DNA from 2 places in the Paraburkholderia sp. AV2 genome. Region 1 is predicted to be linked to the other one. Evidence: predicted binding sites of a transcription regulator. Region 1 holds the regulator's gene; the other holds the start of a gene.
The links. The regulator LexA, encoded in region 1, represses DNA repair genes until DNA is damaged. The targets are predictions, from matches to a motif close to ACTGTATNNNNATACAGT.
Positions count from the first base shown of each region.

Region 2: V8683_RS27920 (ATP-dependent helicase) is a predicted target of LexA. The motif match lies at 4,723-4,740, and genes of this name have one in related genera.

Region 1 is NZ_JBANLK010000002.1:171,591-181,266, forward strand. It holds gene V8683_RS02550 (DUF2939 domain-containing protein) at 1-194, opposite strand, end outside; gene V8683_RS02555 (hypothetical protein) at 301-684, opposite strand; gene lexA (transcriptional repressor LexA) at 712-1,362, opposite strand; gene V8683_RS02565 (sulfate ABC transporter substrate-binding protein) at 1,634-2,689, shown strand; gene cysT (sulfate ABC transporter permease subunit CysT) at 2,800-3,699, shown strand; gene cysW (sulfate ABC transporter permease subunit CysW) at 3,696-4,676, shown strand; gene V8683_RS02580 (sulfate/molybdate ABC transporter ATP-binding protein) at 4,680-5,744, shown strand; gene V8683_RS02585 (CysB family HTH-type transcriptional regulator) at 5,794-6,720, shown strand; gene V8683_RS02590 (asparaginase) at 6,797-7,834, shown strand; gene lysM (peptidoglycan-binding protein LysM) at 7,950-8,450, opposite strand; gene V8683_RS02600 (2-hydroxy-3-oxopropionate reductase) at 8,887-9,676, opposite strand, start outside.
Region 2 is NZ_JBANLK010000061.1:12,451-22,126, forward strand. It holds gene V8683_RS27900 (helix-turn-helix transcriptional regulator) at 1-347, shown strand, start outside; gene V8683_RS27905 (AzlC family ABC transporter permease) at 508-1,194, shown strand; gene V8683_RS27910 (AzlD domain-containing protein) at 1,191-1,514, shown strand; gene V8683_RS27915 (DUF4088 family protein) at 1,709-2,470, shown strand; gene V8683_RS27920 (ATP-dependent helicase) at 2,532-4,688, opposite strand; gene V8683_RS27925 (RNA-binding S4 domain-containing protein) at 4,876-5,097, shown strand; gene V8683_RS27930 (MATE family efflux transporter) at 5,230-6,636, shown strand; gene panS (ketopantoate/pantoate/pantothenate transporter PanS) at 6,773-7,711, shown strand; gene V8683_RS27940 (phospholipase D family protein) at 7,771-9,426, shown strand; gene fumC (class II fumarate hydratase) at 9,525-9,676, shown strand, end outside.

The DNA of each region.
Region 1 (9,676 bases):
CTCGCGCGCAAAGCCGGGTAGTCGACATATTCGCTGAGCGTGGCCGCATCGCGCGCATCGGCGGCGGCCTTCAGCCGATCCAGCGCGACATAGGGCGACGCATAGCCGTAGCCCAGCGCGGCGACGAGCGCCAGCGCGACGAGCACGACGGCGACGGGTTTGATCCAGCGTTTGTTCGAAGCGGATTCGGTCATCATTCAGGTCGGGAGTGATGGGACACGTCCTGTTGACCGCGCCGGCGCCGAAACGATCCCGAAGCTTCTTGCCGGACCTTCCCCCACCGCCTTCACGCGCCCTGTGTTACCGGGCGAGCGCCGCCGGGTCGGCCTGTTCGGCGATGCAGCGGTCGATCATGCGGCACACCGCATCCATGGTTCCCACCATGATCAGCCGCGAGGGGCCGTGATAGACGCGCACCGGCGCGCGGCGATCCGGCTCGGCGTGATTCAGGCCGCTGTTGAGCGAAACGCGCGCGAATGCGGGCTGTGCGGATGGCAACGATGGAAGGTCGACCGGAGTCGCGGCCGCACCGGCGGCGGACTCATAATCCGCTGCCTCGAAGAGCGAACCGGACAAGGCGGCGGCCGTTGCGCGCGCATTGCGCGCGGCGCAGTCGGCGAGGCCGCGCAGATGGCGCAGGCGGCCAAATTGACGAAAGGGCAGCAGACGGGCAAGACGTTCCATAACTCCCTCCAGACAGTGTTCGGATTATCAGAATTCGGTGGGGCGGATCAGCCCGACTGCGATGCCTTCCAGCGCAAATTCGGCGCTGCTGGCCTCGACGAAGATGTTCTCGTAGTCGGGGTTTTCGGCAATCAGTTCGAGGCCGTTCGGCCGGCGCTTCAGGCGTTTGACGGTGACGTCGTCGCCAAGGCGCGCCACGATGATCTGGCCGTCTTTCGCTTCGCTTTTCTTTTGCACCGCGAGCAGGTCGCCGTCGAGGATGCCGGCGTCGCGCATCGACAGGCCGCGCACCTTCAGGAGGTAGTCGGGCTTGCTCGAGAAGAGCGCGGGGTCGCACGCGTAGTGCTGCGAGATGTGCTCCTGCGCGAGGATCGGGCTGCCGGCTGCCACGCGGCCGACGAGCGGCAGCGAAAGCTGCATGATGCTGGCGTGCGGCAGCGTGAACTGGTGCGGGAGGTCGTCCGGACCCGGCATGAGACGGATACCGCGCGACGCGCCGGCGGCCAGTTCGATCACGCCCTTGCGCGCCAGCGCGCGCAGATGCTCCTCGGCGGAGTTCGCGGAGCTGAAGCCGAGTTCGGCCGCGATTTCGGCGCGGGTGGGCGGGAAGCCCGTGCGCTCGATCGCGCGCCGGATCAGATCGAAAACCTGCTGCTGTCGTGCGGTGAGTTTGGTCATGGCGCCACTGTATGGATAGACAGGTGACTGTATTTTTATACAGTATTCGACGCTTTTCAAGTGTTACTTGAAGTTCTTCGTTCGGCCGGCGCCGGAACGTGCAAATCCCGCATCTGCCAGGACGACAGCAGCGTTATGAGGTCCGGTCAGCTTTCCTTAGCACAATTGGATATGAAAGAATAAGAAAACATCATTTTTACTCATTTAAGCAAATTGTTAGACTCCGCTGCATCGTTAGCTGCAATCACGCACGACAACACGGAGAAAGCGGATGCGTAGTGGGAATACGGGGAACGCGGGAAAAAATGGCTGGTTCAGGACGCTGGCTGCAAGACTCCTGATCGGTGCGGTGCCGCTGGTCGGCATGGCTATGCTGATGCCGGTTGCCCACGCGGAGACTTCGCTCCTGAACGTTTCCTACGACCCGACACGCGAGCTCTACCAGGACATCAATAGCGCCTTCATCAAGGAATGGAAGGCGAAGACCGGCGAGACGGTCACGATCAGGCAGTCGCACGGCGGCTCCGGCGCGCAGGCGCGCTCGGTGCTCGACGGGCTGCAGGCCGACGTCGTCACGCTCGCGCTCGCTTACGACATCGACGCCCTTGCGAAGAAGGGCCTCGTCGCCGCCGACTGGCAAAAGCGCCTGCCCGACAACGCCTCGCCGTATACCTCCACCATCGTGTTCCTCGTGCGCAAGGGCAATCCCAGGCACATCAAGGACTGGGGCGACCTCGTGAAGCCGGGTGTTTCGATTGTTACGCCGAATCCGAAGACTTCGGGCGGCGCGCGATGGAACTATCTCGCCGCCTGGGCGTATGCGCTGCACCAGCCGGGCGGCAATGAGGCGACGGCGAAGGCGTTCGTCACGAAGCTCTACAAGAATGCGGGCGTGCTCGACTCGGGCGCGCGCGGCGCGACGACGAGCTTCGTGCAGCGCGGCATTGGCGATGTGCTGATTGCATGGGAGAACGAAGCGTTTCTTTCGCTCAAGGAGTTCGGGCCCGACAAGTTCGAGATCGTGGTGCCGTCGGCAAGCATTCTGGCCGAGCCGCCCGTTGCCGTGGTCGACAAGGTGGTGGACAAGCACGGCACGCGCAAGGTGGCCGAGGCCTATCTGCAGTTCCTCTATTCGGAGGAGGGCCAGGAAATTGCGGCGAAGAACTTCTACCGCCCGCGTTCGGACAAGGTGCCGGCGAATCTCACGGCGAAGTTTCCGAAGCTGAAGCTGTACACGGTCGAAGACACCTTCGGCGGCTGGGCGAATGCGCAGAAGACCCATTTCGCGGACGGCGGCGTGTTCGATTCGATCTACGCGCCGCAGTGATGTGGCCGTGATGCAAACGCCGCGGCCGCATTTTGCGGTCATCGACGAGCACGCCTCGAAGGCGCGCTTTTTGGCGCATGGCGCCGCAGCAATCTGAAAGAGCCACGAGCATGACGACGTTTCGATTACGCAAGCCGAGTGCGCTGCCGGGATTCGGCCTTACGCTCGGCATTACGGTGGCTTACCTGAGTCTCGTGGTGCTGATCCCGCTTGCGTCCACTTTCCTCAAGACCGCGACGCTCGACTGGGGGCAGTTCGTGCGCGCCGTGGCGTCGCCGCGCGTGATCGCGTCGTACCGGCTCACGTTCCTCTCGGCGCTGGGTGGGGCGCTCATCAACGCGGTGTTCGGTTTTTTGCTCGCGTGGGTGCTCGTGCGCTATCCATTTCCGTTCAAGCGCATCGTCGATGCGCTCGTCGATCTGCCGTTTGCACTGCCCACCTCCGTGGCGGGCATTTCGCTCGCGGCCGTCTATGCGGGCAATGGCTGGATCGGGCAATTTCTCGAGCCGCTCGGCCTCAAGGTCGCGTTCACGCCGCTCGGCGTGCTCGTGGCGTTGACGTTCATCGGCCTGCCGTTCGTCGTGCGCACCGTGCAGCCCGTGCTGGAGGATTTCGAGCGCGAACAGGAAGAGGCCGCCGCCTGCCTCGGTGCCTCGCGTTGGCTCACGTTTCGCCGCGTCGTGCTGCCCGCCGCGCTTCCCGCGCTGCTGACGGGATTCGCGCTGGCGTTCGCGCGTGCGCTGGGCGAGTACGGCTCGGTCATCTTCATCGCCGGCAACGTGCCGATGAAGTCCGAAATCACATCGCTTCTGATCATCACGAAGCTCGAACAGTACGACTATGCAGGCGCTACTGCGCTCGCCGTCGTGATGCTGTGCGTCTCGTTCGTCATGCTGCTTTTCGTCAATACGCTGCAGTGGTATCTGCAGCGGTGCACGAGCCGCGGTGTGTCGGCGGGCCCAGGGACTGGTGAGCTCGCGCGCGTCGTCGTCACAGGAGGTGCGCAATGAGCACGCCCGTACCCTCAACGCGTGCGCAGCGCCGGCCCGATCCGGTGACGGAGGCGCCCTGGGTGCGCTGGCTCCTCACCGGTATCGCGCTCGCCTTTCTCACGCTCTTTCTCGTGGTGCCGCTCGTTGCGGTGTTCAGTCAGGCCTTGTCGAAGGGCATTGGTTTCTACTTCGAATCGCTTGCCGATCCAGACGCGGTCTCGGCGATCAAGCTTACGCTCCTTACCGCCGCGATTGCCGTGCCGCTGAATCTCGCGTTCGGCCTCGCGGCCTCGTGGGCGATCGCAAAGTTCGAATTTCGCGGCAAGGCGCTCCTCACGACGCTGATCGATCTGCCGTTCTCGGTTTCGCCTGTGATCTCGGGCCTCATTTACGTACTGCTGTTCGGCGCGCAGGGCTGGCTCGGCCCCTGGCTCGAAGACCATGACGTGCAGATCATCTTCGCTGTGCCAGGCATCGTGCTCGCGACGATCTTCGTGACGTTCCCGTTCGTTGCGCGCGAACTGATCCCGCTGATGCAGGCGCAGGGCAACGACGAGGAGGAGGCCGCGCGCGTGCTCGGCGCTTCGGGCTGGCAGATGTTCCGGCGCGTGACGCTGCCCAACATCCGCTGGGGCCTGCTGTACGGCGTGATCCTCTGCAATGCGCGCGCGATGGGCGAGTTCGGCGCGGTGTCGGTGGTCTCGGGGCACATCCGCGGGCAGACCGACACGATGCCGCTGCACGTCGAGATCCTCTACAACGAATACAACTTCGCCGCGGCGTTCGCGGTGGCGTCGCTGCTTGCGCTGCTCGCGCTGGTGACGCTGGGCCTGAAGTTGCTCGCGGAGCGTCATCTTTCTGCCGAACTCAGGGACGAGAGCGCGGTGCCGGCGCAGGCGGCCGTCCTGGCCGGCGGCGTCCCTCTACAACCCGGCACGCAGGACGCCGTACGCGCCGGCGTTGCCCGGCACGCGTTTGAACACGGAGATCTGTAAAACATGGGTATCACCGTTCGTAATCTGCAAAAGCACTTCGGCGATTTCGCCGCGCTCGACGACGTCTCGCTCGACTTTCCTCCGGGCGAGCTCGTTGCGCTGCTCGGGCCGTCCGGCTGCGGCAAGACCACGTTGTTGCGCGTGATCGCCGGCCTCGAATATGCCGATGCGGGGCAGGTCGTGCTGCAAGGGCAGGACGTGGGCGCGGTGGGCGCGCGCGAGCGCCAGGTGGGCTTCGTGTTCCAGCACTACGCGCTGTTCAGGCACATGACGGTATTCGAGAACGTGGCGTTCGGGCTGCGTGTGAAGCCGCGCGGCGAGCGTCCTGCCGAAGCCGCGATTCGCCAGAAGGTGCATGAGTTGCTGAGCCTCGTGCAACTCGACTGGCTCGCGCAGCGCTATCCCTCCGAGCTTTCGGGTGGCCAGCGTCAACGCATCGCGCTTGCGCGGGCGCTTGCCGTCGAGCCGAAAGTGCTGCTGCTCGACGAGCCGTTTGGCGCACTCGACGCCAAGGTCCGCAAGGAGCTGCGCGGCTGGCTGCGGCGCCTGCACGACGACCTGCACATCTCCACGATCTTCGTCACGCACGACCAGGAAGAGGCGCTCGAAGTGGCCGACCGCATCGTCGTGCTCAATCGCGGCCGCGTCGAACAGGTGGGCAGCCCGCAGGACGTCTACGATCGCCCGCAGACGGCGTTCGTCTACGAGTTCCTCGGCGCGGCGAACCGGCTTTCGGGTTATGTCGACGCGCGGGGGTTCGTGGCCGACGGCGCGGCGCAGCCGATCGCCGTGCAGGCCAGTTTCGAGGGCCGCGCGCTTGCCTACGTGCGGCCGCACGATCTCGCGCTGTATCCGCGGCAGGCGGATCATCACGAGGGCATCGTCGTCGATGTGCGCCGCGTGGTGCCGGTGGGCGGCTCGGTGCGCGTGGAACTCGAAAGCGGCGCGGGCAGTGCGCTCGAAGCCGAGCTCGACCGCGAGGCATGGCGCATGCTTTCCCTTTCGGTGGGCGACAACGTTACCGCGGTGCCGCGCGGGCTGCGCGTGTTCGCGGCGCAGGCGGCGTGATACTTACATCAAATCAACCTGATTACTTCGGTGTTTCCGGAGACGAGAGATGAATTTTCAGCAGTTGCGATTCGTGCGCGAAGCGGTGCGCCAGAACATGAACCTGACCGAAGTGGCGAACGTGCTGTACACGTCGCAGTCGGGTGTGTCGAAGCAGATCAAGGACCTCGAGGACGAACTCGGCGTCGATATTTTCATCCGCCGCGGCAAGCGCTTGACGGGCCTGACCGAGCCGGGCAAGGCCGTGCATCAGCTCATCGAGCGCATGCTGCTCGATGCCGAGAACCTGCGCCGCGTCGCGCGCCAGTTCGCCGACCAGGACAGCGGTCACCTCGTCGTCGCGACGACCCACACGCAGGCGCGCTACGCACTGCCAAAGGTCGTGCATCAGTTCCGCGAGGTGTTTCCGAAAGTGCATCTCGCGCTGCGCCAGGGCAATCCGCAGCAGATCGCGCAGTCGATCATCAACGGCGAGGCCGACATCGGCATCTCGACCGAAGCGCTCGACCGCTACCCGGATATCGTGACGTTCCCGTGCTATTCGTGGCATCACGTGGTCGTCGTGCCGAAGGACCATCCGCTCGTGGGGCGCGAGAACCTGACGCTGGAAGAGATCGCCGAGTATCCGATCATCACCTACGACCAGGACTTCACGGGCCGCTCGCATATCGACCAGGCGTTCGCGAAAGTGGGCGCCGTGCCCGACGTTGTGCTCACCGCCATCGACGCGGACGTCATCAAGACCTATGTCGAGCTGGGTATGGGGGTGGGCGTGGTGGCGGCGATGGCCTACGACCCGAAGCGCGATACGGAACTCGTCGCGCTCGATACGCAAAACCTCTTCGAGGCCAGCACGACGCGCGTGGGTCTGCGCAAAGGCGCGTTCCTGCGTCAATACGCGTACCGGCTGATCGAGATGTTCGCGCCGCATCTCAACGAGCAGCAGATCGCGGCCCAGTTGCGCGAGGTGGGTTGACGCCGGTTGCACGGCCGGTGGGCGTTGGCCTTCCGGCCAGGTGGCGCGCGGCGGCGGATCGCTTAAAATCGCCGCCATGAATACTCCACTGACCCCATCCTCTTCCCCGGCGGCGGCCTCGAAGCCGCTGCCGCGCATTGCCGTCCTTGCCACCGGCGGCACCATCGCGGGCGCCGCGCCCGATGCGGCCAACACCTCCGGCTATCAGGCCGGCGTGATCGGCGTCGCGCAACTGCTGGCCGCCGTGCCGGGTCTCGATGCCGTCGCGCAGATCGCGGCTGAGCAGGTCGCGAGCATCGACAGCAAGGACATGCCGCTCGCGCTCTGGACCACGCTCGCCCAGCGCGTGAACAGGCTGCTCGCGGCCAACGACGTCGATGGCGTCGTCATCACGCACGGCACCGATACGCTCGAAGAAACGGCTTACCTGCTGCATCTCGCCGTGAAGAGCACGAAGCCCGTCGTGCTGACGGCGGCCATGCGTCCAGCTTCGGCGCTTTCGGCCGACGGCCCGCTCAACCTGCTCAACGCGGTCACGCTCGCGGCAAGCGGCGCAGCGGCGGGGCAGGGCGTGCTCGTCGCGTTCAACAACCGCATTCATTGCGCGCGCGACGTCGTCAAGATCAGCACCTATGCAGTTGATGCGTTCCAGTCGCCCGAGATCGGCGCGCTGGGCTGGGTGCAGGACGGGCGCGTGGAGTTCCAGCGCGGCGCGCTGCGTCCGCACACCGTCGCTACGCCATTTTCGGCCGTCGAGGCGTGGCCGCACGTCGAGGTCGTGACGAGCTATGCGGGCGTTTCGCGCATTGCGGTCGATGCGCTCGTGGCGGCGGGTGTGCGCGGCATCGTCGTGGCCGGCACGGGTAATGGCTCGATTCACGTTACGCTGCAACAGGCACTGTCGGAGGCCGCCGCGAAAGGCGTGGCCGTCGCGCGCGCCTCGCGCGTGGGCTCGGGCCACGTGATGCATAACGGCGCCGCGAGCGACGACGCGCTCGGCTTCGTTTCGGCGGGCTCGCTCAATCCCTACAAGGCGCGCGTGCTGCTCGCGCTTGCGCTCGCCCAAGGCGCGGTCGACCGGGGAGCATTGCAGCGGGTCTTCGATACCTACTAAGACCAGCGAAGACGGGCATTGACCGCGAACGCGGTGCGCGGAAATGCAAAGCGCCACGCAGAGAGCGTGGCGCTTCAGCTTCGACGCGCGGTTATCCCACGCTTTATCGGGCGGCTTATTGCTGTGCCGGAATCACCAGCACCTGGCCCGGATAGATCTTGTCCGGGCTCTTGAGCATCGGCGTGTTCGCCTGGAAGATCACGTCGTTCTTCGCGCCATTGCCGTAATACTTCTCGGCGATCTTCCACAGGTTGTCGCCAGCGACAACCGTGTGATGTTCCGCGGCCGGCGCCGGGTTCGTCACCGTCATCTGGTCGTCCACCTTGTCCACGTTCTGCACGTTGCCCGCGGCCACGAGAATCTTTTCCTTCGTCGCCTGGTCGGCGGCGTTGCCCGTTACCGTGACGGCGTGCGTCGCGCCGTCGTAGGTCACGCCGAGGTTGTCGGCGGCGAGGCCCTGCGAGCGGATATAGGCGGCGACGGCGTCGCCCGCCTTCTGGTTCAGCTCGGCGAGATTAGCCGCGGGTGCGGCTTCGGGTTGCGCAGCGGCGGCTTCCGGCGTGGCGGCCCCAAAGAGCTTTTCGCCGGCTTCCTTGATGAAGTTGATGATGCCCATCGATCACACTCCTTACGTGCTGGGTTGACTGGTCGATCGCGCGTCGCGATCACCTTGCGCCGGCCGAATGACAGGCCGATGAAAGGCGCGATCATAGGGCGAGGGGGCGGACGCGGTCTATCAGGGGAGCGTCAAGGAGTGTGAAGCGCCACAGAGCTGTGGCGGCACGGAATCGTGCCGGATGAAACGCGATGGCTATTGCGGTTGAGGACAATCCGACAGGCGGACACCCGATGACGACGTCTGACCGACCAAGGCTTCCCCGCCGTCACCGGGCGCCGCTGCGGACCCCACTGGCCGCCCTCAGCCCAGAGCGGCCCCGATTTGCCCCGCGACGGTTGCCGCCGCCGCGGAGCGCCCCACGATCGGCCGTCGCGACTCGCGCGCCGGCCCCAATCAAACTGCCTGCTTCAGGCAGCCTTCCCGACGAGTCCTCTCAGGCAGCCTTCGCCTTGGAGCCTTCGCCTTCGGCGATCTCGAAGTTCGCCATGATTTCCAGCGCGCGAATCATCGCCGAGTGGTCCCACGCCTTGCCGCCGTTCGCCGCGCACACGCTGAAGAGTTGCTGCGCGCTCGCCGTGTGCGGCAGCGCGATGCCCAGCTTGCGCGCGCCGTCGAGGGCGAGGTTCAGATCCTTCTGGTGCAGCTCGATGCGAAAGCCCGGATTGAACGTGCGCTTCGTCATGCGCTCGCCATGCACTTCGAGAATGCGCGACGAAGCGAAGCCGCCCATCAGCGCACGGCGCACGCGCTCCGGATCGGCGCCCGAGCGTGCCGCGAAGAGCAGGGCTTCTGCCACAGCCTCGATGTTCAGCGCGACAATGATCTGGTTCGCGACCTTGGTGGTCTGACCCGCACCGTTGTCGCCGACGAGCGAGATGTTCTTGCCCATCAACTGGAACAGCGGCAGCGCGAGGTCGAACGACTTTTGCGGGCCGCCGACCATGATCGAGAGCGTCGCTTCGCGTGCGCCGACTTCGCCGCCAGAGACCGGCGCGTCGAGGTAGTCGCAGCCGAGCGCGTTGATCTGCTTCGCGAACTGTTGCGTTTCCAGCGGCGAGATCGAGCTCATGTCGATCACGAGCTTGCCGGCGGTGAGGCCCTTGGCCACGCCGTCGTCGGCGAAGAGGACGTTCGCGACGTCAGGCGTGTCGGGCACCATCAGGATGACGATGTCGGCGGCCTGGGCCACGGCGGTCGAGTCGGCGACGACGGTGGTCTGCGTG
Region 2 (9,676 bases), on a different contig from region 1:
CCCACACGGAGGCGGCACCCGTGCGCGCTTTGCCGGACGATCCGCGCGTGGAGACGATGAAGGCCCTGCTCGCCGCCGATCTCACGGCGCCATTGCGTATCGCCGATCTCGCCAAAGCGGTTGGCCTTTCGCCGTTTCATGCCACCCGGCTCTTCACGCAGGCCACCGGCCTGCCGCCGCACGCATGGCGCACGCAGTTGCGCCTGCAGCGCTCGCTCGCGCCGCTGCGCGCGGGCGCCACGGTCGCCGACGTCGCCAGCGCCGCCGGTTTCACCGACCAGAGTCACTTCACGCGGCACTTCCGCCGCATGTTCGGCGTGCCGCCGGGACGCTGGCAGGCACCGTAAGCGCCATTAGCACCAGTAGCACTATTAGCGCCGCCGCAAGAACGTACAAGCCAGGCGCCGGCCGGGGCGCTACGCTGTCCTCCAGTCTCAGGAGGACAACTTGACCACTCACCCCACCCGTTCCCAAGAGTTCGTCGCGGGCGCGCGCGACACGATCCCCATGATGGTCGGCGCCGCGCCGTTCGGCGTCATCTTCGGCACGCTCGTGACCTCGGGCCCGCTGGCGCTCTGGCATGGCCAGCTCATGTCGCTGGCCGTGTTCGCCGGGTCCGCGCAGTTCATCGCGCTCGGCCTGATTGCCTCGCACGCGAGTTTCGTCGTGATCTGGGCGACCACGCTCGTCGTCAACCTGCGCCACGTGCTCTACAGCGCGACGCTCGCCCCCTACGTTTCGCACCTGCCGTTGCGCTGGCGTCTCGTGCTGGGCGGGCTCCTCACCGACGAAGTCTTCGCCGTCGCCTGGGCACACTTCCGCCGCCATCCGCCCGGCGACGATGTTTCGCCCTGGCACTTCCTCGGCTCGGGCGTCGCGATGTACGTGAACTGGCAGATCTGGACCGCCGTCGGCCTGCTGTTCGGCGCCGCCTTCCCAGGCCTGCAGTCGCTCGGGCTCGATTTCGCGATGGTCGCCACCTTCATCGCCATCGTCGTGCCGCAGCTCGTCGCCGTGCGCTATGTGGCCGCTGCCGTCACGGCCGGCGCGCTCGCCTTCTTCTGGCAGGGCTGGCCGTACAAGCTCGGGCTGCTCGCCGCCGTGCTGGCAGGCGTCGTAGTGGGCGTGGCGCTGTCGCTGCCGCGTGCCACCCAGCGCACCGGACCGCGCACCGCCGCCGGAGCCCGCCAATGAGCTACGTCGTCTTGATCCTCGGCATGGCCCTCATCACCTGGCTCGTGCGCACGGCCGTCTTCGTGCTCGGCGAGCGGCTCGTGTTCCCGCCGCTCGTGCGCACCGCGCTCGGTTTCGTGCCCGTTACGGTACTCACCGCGATCATCGTGCCGATGGCCGTCTCGCCGCACGGTCACGGCGCCGAGCTTAACTGGCGCAATCCGCAGCTCGTGGGCGCGCTCGCCGCCATCGTCGTCAGCGTGCTCACGCGGCGGCCGCTCGTCACGATCGCGGTCGGCCTGGGTGTGTTCTTTCTCTGGCAAGGCGTCGTTTTGCGCTAAGGCGCGCGGCCGCGCGCCGCCTCCAGCCAAGCTTGTCTCAAGTTTCGCTCCGCGAGGCCGTTAATCCCGTCAAGGCCTGCTTTGGCGCCGTCGCCCGCGTGTTCGCATATTCGCGGAGGCGCCGCACGGCGTCACCCGGGCCGGGCGACAGCCAGCACGGCGCAGTGCGGCAAGGATCACACGGGGCAACCACAATGGGGCACATCACCCTCAATCTCAAGGACGAAACGCTGGCGTCGCTGCGCAAGGACTTCGACGCCTTCCTGCGCGTCTCGCTGAAGCTCGACCCGCAGTTCGCGACGCCGGCGTTCGAGGATTTTCTGCGCGCCAAGCTGCTGGACAACATGGTGCCGCTCACCGAGAACGCGGTGCACCGCATGCTGACGGGCGGCCAGTATGCCTGGGCAAAGCGCACGCTCGACAAGGAATTTCCCGAAGTCGTGTCGATCCTGATGCGGCAAGCGAGCGAGTTCGGTTTCGGTTTCGCCTCGCGCCCCGAATGGACGCCTGAGGAGCTGGCCAAGCAGTGCCGCGAATGGGCGGCGGCAATCGTGGACGAGGCGCAGGGCGAGCAGGTGCTGATCGATCCGCTCGCGGCGCAGATCAAGTCGTCCGTGCAGGACATGCAGACGCTGGAAGAGCAGATGCAGACGCCGGCCTGGCGTCTCTCGGAGTCGCTGCGCCAGCGTATCTACGAGGCGAAGATCGGCTGCGAGACGAGCTCGGGCAGCACGGCGCGCGAGCGCCTCGGTGAGCTGCGCGGCCTGTTGCGGCTCGCGATCACGCATGGCGTGTTCCAGAAGCAGGAGGCGCAGCAGATCATGGAGTACCTGCGGCTGCTCAAGCCTGAAATCTTCGTCGAGGAACCCGACGACATCTTCACGCGCCTCGCCGCGTGGCTGCGCAACTTCTTCGTGCCGCCGCAGCGCAGCCAGCCGCGCCGCCAGTCGAATTGAGGAGGGCGTCTGACCGCGGGGCGTCCAACTACCGGCGCCCCGAGCGGCCACCCTCGCCCGCCTAATCCCACATCTTCCTGAGCTTCGCACCGATCTCGATCTTCGCCTGCGCGGCGGCGGCAAGGCCGGCCGCGCTCGGCGGCGCGACGGCGGGCGCGGGCGGCCACGCGCGCGACTCGAAGAGCGGCAGCGCCGCCGCTGCAATGAAGCGCGTGCGCGAAGCCCATATGTGACGGTCGCCCGAGGCGGTCTGGTTGTGGACGTAGAAGCGCTGCGGCACGACGATGTGCAGATCCTCTTTCGCACGCGTCATCGCCACGTAGAGCAGGCGACGTTCCTCTTCCAGTTCTTCGTCGCTGCCCGCGCCGAGATCGGACGGGATGCAGCCATCCACGCCGTTGAGCACGAACACGTTGCGCCACTCCTGCCCTTTCGCGGAGTGGATCGTCGAGAGGATCAGGTAGTCCTCGTCGAGCAGTGGATTGGCCGATTCCGCGCTCGTGGCGTCGGGCGGATCGAGCGTAAGTTCCGTCAGAAAGCGCTCGCGCGAGGCATAGGTGCTCGCGATGCTCTCCATCTGCAGCAGATCCGCGAGGCGCACGGCCGCGTCCTCGTGGTTGCGCTCGAGGTGCGGCTCGTACCAGCGGCGTACGCGCTCGAACTCGGCGGGCCACGGCGTCGCGCGCCGGCCGATATCCTCGATCAGCGCGGCGAAAGCGGCCCAGTCCTCGGCGGCGCGCGGCGGCGGCGCAAACGCCGCGAGCGCTTCGGCCGCGCGATACGCGCCCGTGCAGGCCGCGACCTGGTCGAGCAGCCGCGCGGCCGTCGCGGGCCCGACGCCCGGCAACAACTGGGCGACCCGAAAACCCGCCACGCGGTCGAGCGGATTCTCCGCCCAGCGCAGCACCGCGAGCACGTCCTTGACGTGCGCGGCATCGAGAAAGCGCAGTCCGCCGAACTTCACGAACGGGATGTTGCGCCGCGCGAGTTCGATTTCGAGCGCCGCGCTGTGGTGAGCGGCGCGAAACAGCACGGCTTGCTGCTTGAGCTTCATGCCCGTCTCGCGCGCCTCCAGAATCTGTTCGACGACGTAGCGCGCCTGAGTGGCCTCGTCGGCGACCGTCACGAGGCGCGGACGCTGCGCCGAGGGCCGGTCGCTCCAGAGATTCTTCGTGAAGCGCTCGCGCGCGGCATCGATCACGGCATTCGACGCGGCGAGGATGGGCTGCGTCGAGCGATAGTTGCGCTCGAGCGTGACCTGGCGCGCGGGCGGATCGAACTGCGCGGGGAAATCGAGGATGTTGCGCACTGTCGCGCCGCGAAACGAGTAGATGGCCTGGGCGTCGTCGCCGACCACCGTGAGGCCGCGTCCGTCGGGTTTGAGCGCGAGCAGGATGGCGGCCTGCAGGCGGTTGGTGTCCTGGTACTCGTCCACGAGCACGTGATCGAAGCGGCCCGCCAGATCGGCGGCAAGCGAGGGCTCCGCGGCCATGTGCGCCCAGTAGAGCAGCAGGTCGTCGTAGTCGAGCACGCTCTGCTTCTGCTTCGCATCGACGTAGGCCGCAAAGAGCGCCTTCAATTGCGGCTCCCACTCGAGGCACCACGAAAACGAGCGGTTCAGCACGTTCACGAGCGTGTCGCCGGTGTTGACGACGCGCGAATAGATGGCGAGGCAGGTGTTCTTCGACGGAAAGCGCCGCTCTTTCGCCGAGAGACCCAACTCGTGGCGCACGAGGTTCATCAGGTCGGCGGAATCCTCGCGGTCGTTGATCGTGAAGGCCGGCGAAAGGCCGATCTGCTCGGCGTATTCGCGCAACAGGCGCGCGCCGACGCCGTGAAACGTGCCCGCCCACGTGAGTCCCTGCGCGAGCGCGGCCGCCGCGCCCGGCACGCCCGCGGCGATGCGGCCCACTCGGCGTTTCATTTCCTCGGCCGCGCGGCGTGAGAACGTGAGAAGCAGGATGCGATGCGGATCGGCGCCGTTGACGACAAGATGCGCGACGCGATGCGCGAGCGTATTGGTCTTGCCCGACCCCGCGCCGGCAATCACGAGGAGCGGCGGGGGCAGCGTCGCGCCGGGCGCGAAACCGTCCGGGCCGCCATGCTCGACAGCCGCCCGCTGGGCGTCGTTGAGCTTCGAGAGCCAGTTGGCAACCTCAGTGGAAACTGCGGTGGCAACGACATCGCTCGCGGCGGGGTTTTCGACTACGCTGGACACGGCAGTGGGCGTCTGGAAACAAGGGGCGACGCATACTGTATATCCATACACCCCACGCCGGCAAGCACCGATCCTGATGCGATCTGGCAGTATTCAGGCTCAAAGCCTCCCGTTGGCCCCATCCTCCGCATGCCGTATGATGCGAACCCTTCGAATGCATCCTCCCGCGCCCCGAGCCGACCTCGCCATGCCCAATCTCGATTTCACGTTGACCGGCGAATTCGTCGAACTGCACAACCTCCTGAAGATCACGGGGCTCGCCGACAGCGGCGGCTCGGCCAAGCAGATCGTCGCTTCGGGGGCGGTGAAGGTGGACGGAGAGGTCGAACTGCGCAAGACCTGCAAGGTCCGCGCGGGCCAGGTCGTGCTGCTGGGCGACACGCGCATCGCGATCCGCGAAGCGGAATGAAAGAAAATGCACCAGAAGTGGGCTTCGTGATCGACAATAGGGCTAACCCGCAATAAGCTGTCGATTCCGACAGAACGCCCGATAAAACGCTAAAACGCCGCGCGGCGCGACTCTTCGCGCCGCTTGTCTTTTATGACCCGACCGACGCTCTCCGCGCGCGCCATCGCGCCGCCCACGCTTTCCCGCCACGCCGCCGACACCGCGCGCCTCGCCGCCCCGCTCGCCATCGCCCAGCTTTCGCAGATGGCCATGAGCGTGACCGACACCGTGCTGCTCGGCTCGCTCGGCGCGGATGCGCTTGCGGCGGGCGGGCTCGGCGCGAACCTGTTCTTCGTCGTCGTGACGGTGCTGCAGGGTGTGCTGACTTCGGTAAGCGTGAGCGTCGCCCAGGCGCGCGGCGCGCAGAACGATCAGGACGTGCCGCATATCTACTGGACCGGCTTCGCGCTCGCGCTGCTGCTCTCGCTGCCCGCGTTCGCGCTGCTCTCGTTTGCGGGCCCCATCCTGCTCAGACTTGGCGAACCGCCGCTCCTCGCGCAGCACGTTGGCGACTACGCGGCCGTGCTGCGCTGGGGCGCGCCCGCGAGCCTGATCGCCGTGGGGCTCCTGCGCTCGTTCCTGCCGGCCATCGGCGCCGCGAAGCGCCTCCTGTGGGTGTCGCTCGCGTGCGTGTTCGTCAACGGCTTCCTCAACTACGGGCTGATCCACGGCGCGTGGGGACTGCCGCACCTCGGCTTCCTCGGCTCGGCAACGGCGACCGCCATCACGATCTGGCTCACCGCCATCGTCCTGATGGCGCTCCTGCACCTGCGGCCCTCGCATCAGCATTTCGTCGCCGCGCGGCGGCCCACGGGGCCCATGATGGGCGAACTCGTTTCGATCGGCTGGCCCGTCGCGATCACCTACGCAGTCGAGGCGATGCTGTTCCTCGTCACCGGCCTGCTGATGGGCCTGCTCGGCGAAACGCCGCTCGCCGCGCACCAGATCGCATTGAACGTGGCCTCCGTGTCGTTCATGGTGCCGCTCGCAATCGGCCAGGCGGCCAATGTGCGCGTCGGCTACTGGTCCGGCGCCGGGCAGCCGGGCGCGGCACGCCATGCCGGCCTCGTCGCGCTCGCGCTGGGCGGAGGCTTCATGTCGCTCTCGGCGCTCGTGATGGTGTTCGCGCCGCACTGGATCGTCGGGCTCTACCTGCATCTCGACGATCCCGCGAACGCTGCGACCGTCTCGCTCGCGACCTCGCTGCTCGGCGTGGCGGCGCTGTTCCAGATCGCCGACGGCGTGCAGACCGTGGGCTCGGGCTGCCTGCGCGGCCTGAAGGACACGCGCATTCCGATGATGGCGGCAACGCTCGGCTACTGGGGCATCGGCTTTCCGATCGGCTATGCGCTCGCGTTCCACTTCGGGCTGGGCGCGCGCGGGCTCTGGTGGGGCCTCGCCGCGGGCCTTGCCACGGTCGCCGTGCTGATGACGCTGCGTTTTCACCGGATGAGCCTGCGGCGCGTCATCGTCGCGGCCACCGGAGCCCGCCAGGCCTGACGCGCCTCGGGCAGTTAAGCGTCCGGTTAAAATGGGCGCGCCACGGTCGCCGTCCAGTTGTCCATGAGGCGCGCCTCCGCATCGGCCGATAACAAACGCAGCCACGCCCAAAAAACCAAAACCGGACCACCCCGCCATGCTTGCCCCGATCACCCGACTCTTCCCGCTCTGGGCCGTGCTCGTCTCCCTCGTCGCGTACTTCGTGCCGGGCGCGGTCGCGCCAATCGCGCCGCACGTCACGACGCTGCTCATGATCATCATGCTCGCGATGGGCGTCACGCTCTCCTTCGCCGACTTCCAGCGCGTGTTCACGCGGCCCGCGCCCGTGCTGGCCGGCATCTTCCTGCATTACCTCGTGATGCCGCTCGCCGCATGGGCGATCGCAAAAGCGCTGCACATGCCGCCCGACCTCACGGCCGGCATGGTGCTCGTGGGCAGCGTGGCAAGCGGCACCGCTTCGAACGTGATGATTTATCTGGCGCGCGGCGACGTCGCGCTTTCAGTGACGATCAGCGCGCTGTCCACGCTCGTCGGCGTGTTCGCCACTCCGCTCCTCACGCGTCTCTATGTCGATGCCTCGATCACGGTCGACGTGCGCGGCATGCTGCTGAGCATCCTGCAAATCGTCGGCCTGCCGATCCTGATCGGCCTCCTCGTCAACCGTCTCGCCCATGGGCTCGTGCGCCGCATCGAGCCGGTGCTGCCGCTCGTCTCGATGGCCGCGATCCTCGCGATCATCGCCGCTGTGGTGGGCGGCACGCACGCGAGCATCGCGACGGTCGGGCCGCTGGTCGCGCTCGGCGTGGTCCTGCACAACGGCCTCGGCCTGCTGGGCGGCTATTGGGGCGGACGCCTGCTCGGCTTCGACGAGTCCGTGTGCCGCACGCTCGCCATCGAGGTCGGCATGCAGAACTCGGGCCTCGCCGCGACGCTCGGCAAGCTCTACTTCTCCCCCCTCGCCGCGCTGCCCGGCGCGCTGTTCTCGGTGTGGCACAACCTTTCGGGGTCGCTGCTCGCGGGCTACTGGGCCGGCAAGCCGGCGCGCGGCAGTACGCGCGCCAGCACGCTCCCGTAGAATCAGGCCGACTCCGCAGGAAAGAAGACAGCGCGCCACGACCGCACGGGAGACCCCGCTTGACTGCGCCACCCGCACCGACCCAAGCTCCAACGCGCCGCAATGCGGCGCGCCCTTTCGCGCGATTCCTGCGCGCCGCTCTTGTCCTCCTCTGCGCGACGCTCGTCGCCGCCTGCGCCACGCGGCCGCCCGCCACGGCCTTGCCGCGCGACACCACCCAGGCGCTGCCGCAGACCACGCCCACCGCCCTCGGCACCGCGCTCGCGGCGCCCGAAGCCGCGCACCCGGGCCAGTCGGGCTTTCGCCTCCTCGCCACCGGCACGGACTCCCTGCAGATGCGCATCGCGCTCGCCCGGGCCGCGACGAAGACGCTCGACATGCAGTACTACATCGCGAACGAGGACACGACCGGCAAGCTGCTGCTGGGCGCGGCGCTCTATGCGGCCGACCACGGCGTGCGCGTGCGCATGCTCGTGGACGACCTGAACTTCCACGACATCGACAGTCTGATGGCGGCCCTGAACACGCACCCGATGATCCAGATCCGCGTGTTCAATCCGTATGGCAGCGCGGGCGAAGGCATGTTCGCGCGCACCACGAACTTCTTCACGAACCTCGACCAGTTCACGCGCCGCATGCACAACAAGGCGATGATCGTGGACAACCAGCTCGCGATCGTGGGCGGCCGCAACCTGGGCGACGAGTACTTCAGCGCGAGCCCGACATTGCAGTTCACCGATCTCGACGTGCTCGCGGCCGGCCCGGTCGCGGCGCAGATCTCGGCAAGCTTCGACGCGTACTGGAACAGCAGCGTCGCCTATCCCTTGAGCGCGCTGAACCGCCAGCAGTTCGATCCGCGCGAGCTCGACGCCGCGCGCGACGAATTGCGCCGCCACTGGCACGAGAACGCCGATCCCTATAACGCGAAGCCGCTCAACGCCACGCCGCTCGACGTTCAGATCGCGCAACACCAGCTCGACCTCGAGTGGGCGCGCTGCTCGTTCGTCGCCGACTCGCCGGAGAAGATCGCCGACGCGCAGGCCGCTCCGAGCGGCGAAGTGGGCGCCGCCATGCAGTCGCTCCTCGACCGCATCCACACGGCGCACAGCAGCGTGCAGGCCTTCACGCCCTACTTCGTGCCGCACGACGCGGGAGTCGAGGAGGTGCGCAAGCTGACCGCGCGCGGCGTGCGCGTGGCGTTCCTGACCAACTCGCTCGCCGCCACGGACGCCGTCGCCGTGCAGGCCGGCTACAGCCCCTATCGCGTGCCGCTCCTGCGCGCCGGCGCGGAACTCTACGAGTTCAAGGAGGACGTGCCCTCGCGCAGACCGGTCAGCATCGCCGGCTCGCATTCGCGCTCGAGCCTGCACGCGAAAGCCTACGTCATCGACGACGAGACCGTCGTGATCGGCTCGCTCAATCTCGACCCGCGCTCCGCGAGCCTGAACACCGAGCTCGCGCTGACCATCGACAGCCCGGTGCTCGCCCACGAGGTAGCGAGCTATTTCGCGCGCGCGACCTCGCCCAAGGTCAGCTACCACGTGACGCTCGCCACGCCCGCCGGCACCAACGGCGCGGCCACGGCCTGGCCGCTCGTGTGGACCGACGAGGAAGACGGCATGATCCACACGTACAACGTCGATCCGAACGCCGGTTTCTGCCGAAATCTGTTGACCGGGCTATTCTTGCTGTTGCCGGTCGACAATCAGTTGTGAAATTCCCGCCTTCGACCGGACACCCAGGCGGACCGAAAGCGGACCCGAAAGCGGCGCCTGAGCCATCGCCGGCGTCGCGCCACTCACCGGAGTGCACCATGACCGAAGACGTAAGACTGGAGCGCGACACGTTCGGCGAGATCGCCGTGCCCGCCGCGCGCCTCTGGGGCGCGCAGACGCAGCGCTCCCTGCAGAACTTCCGCATTTCGACCGAGAAGCAGTCGCCCGAGCTGATCAACGCGCTAGCCAC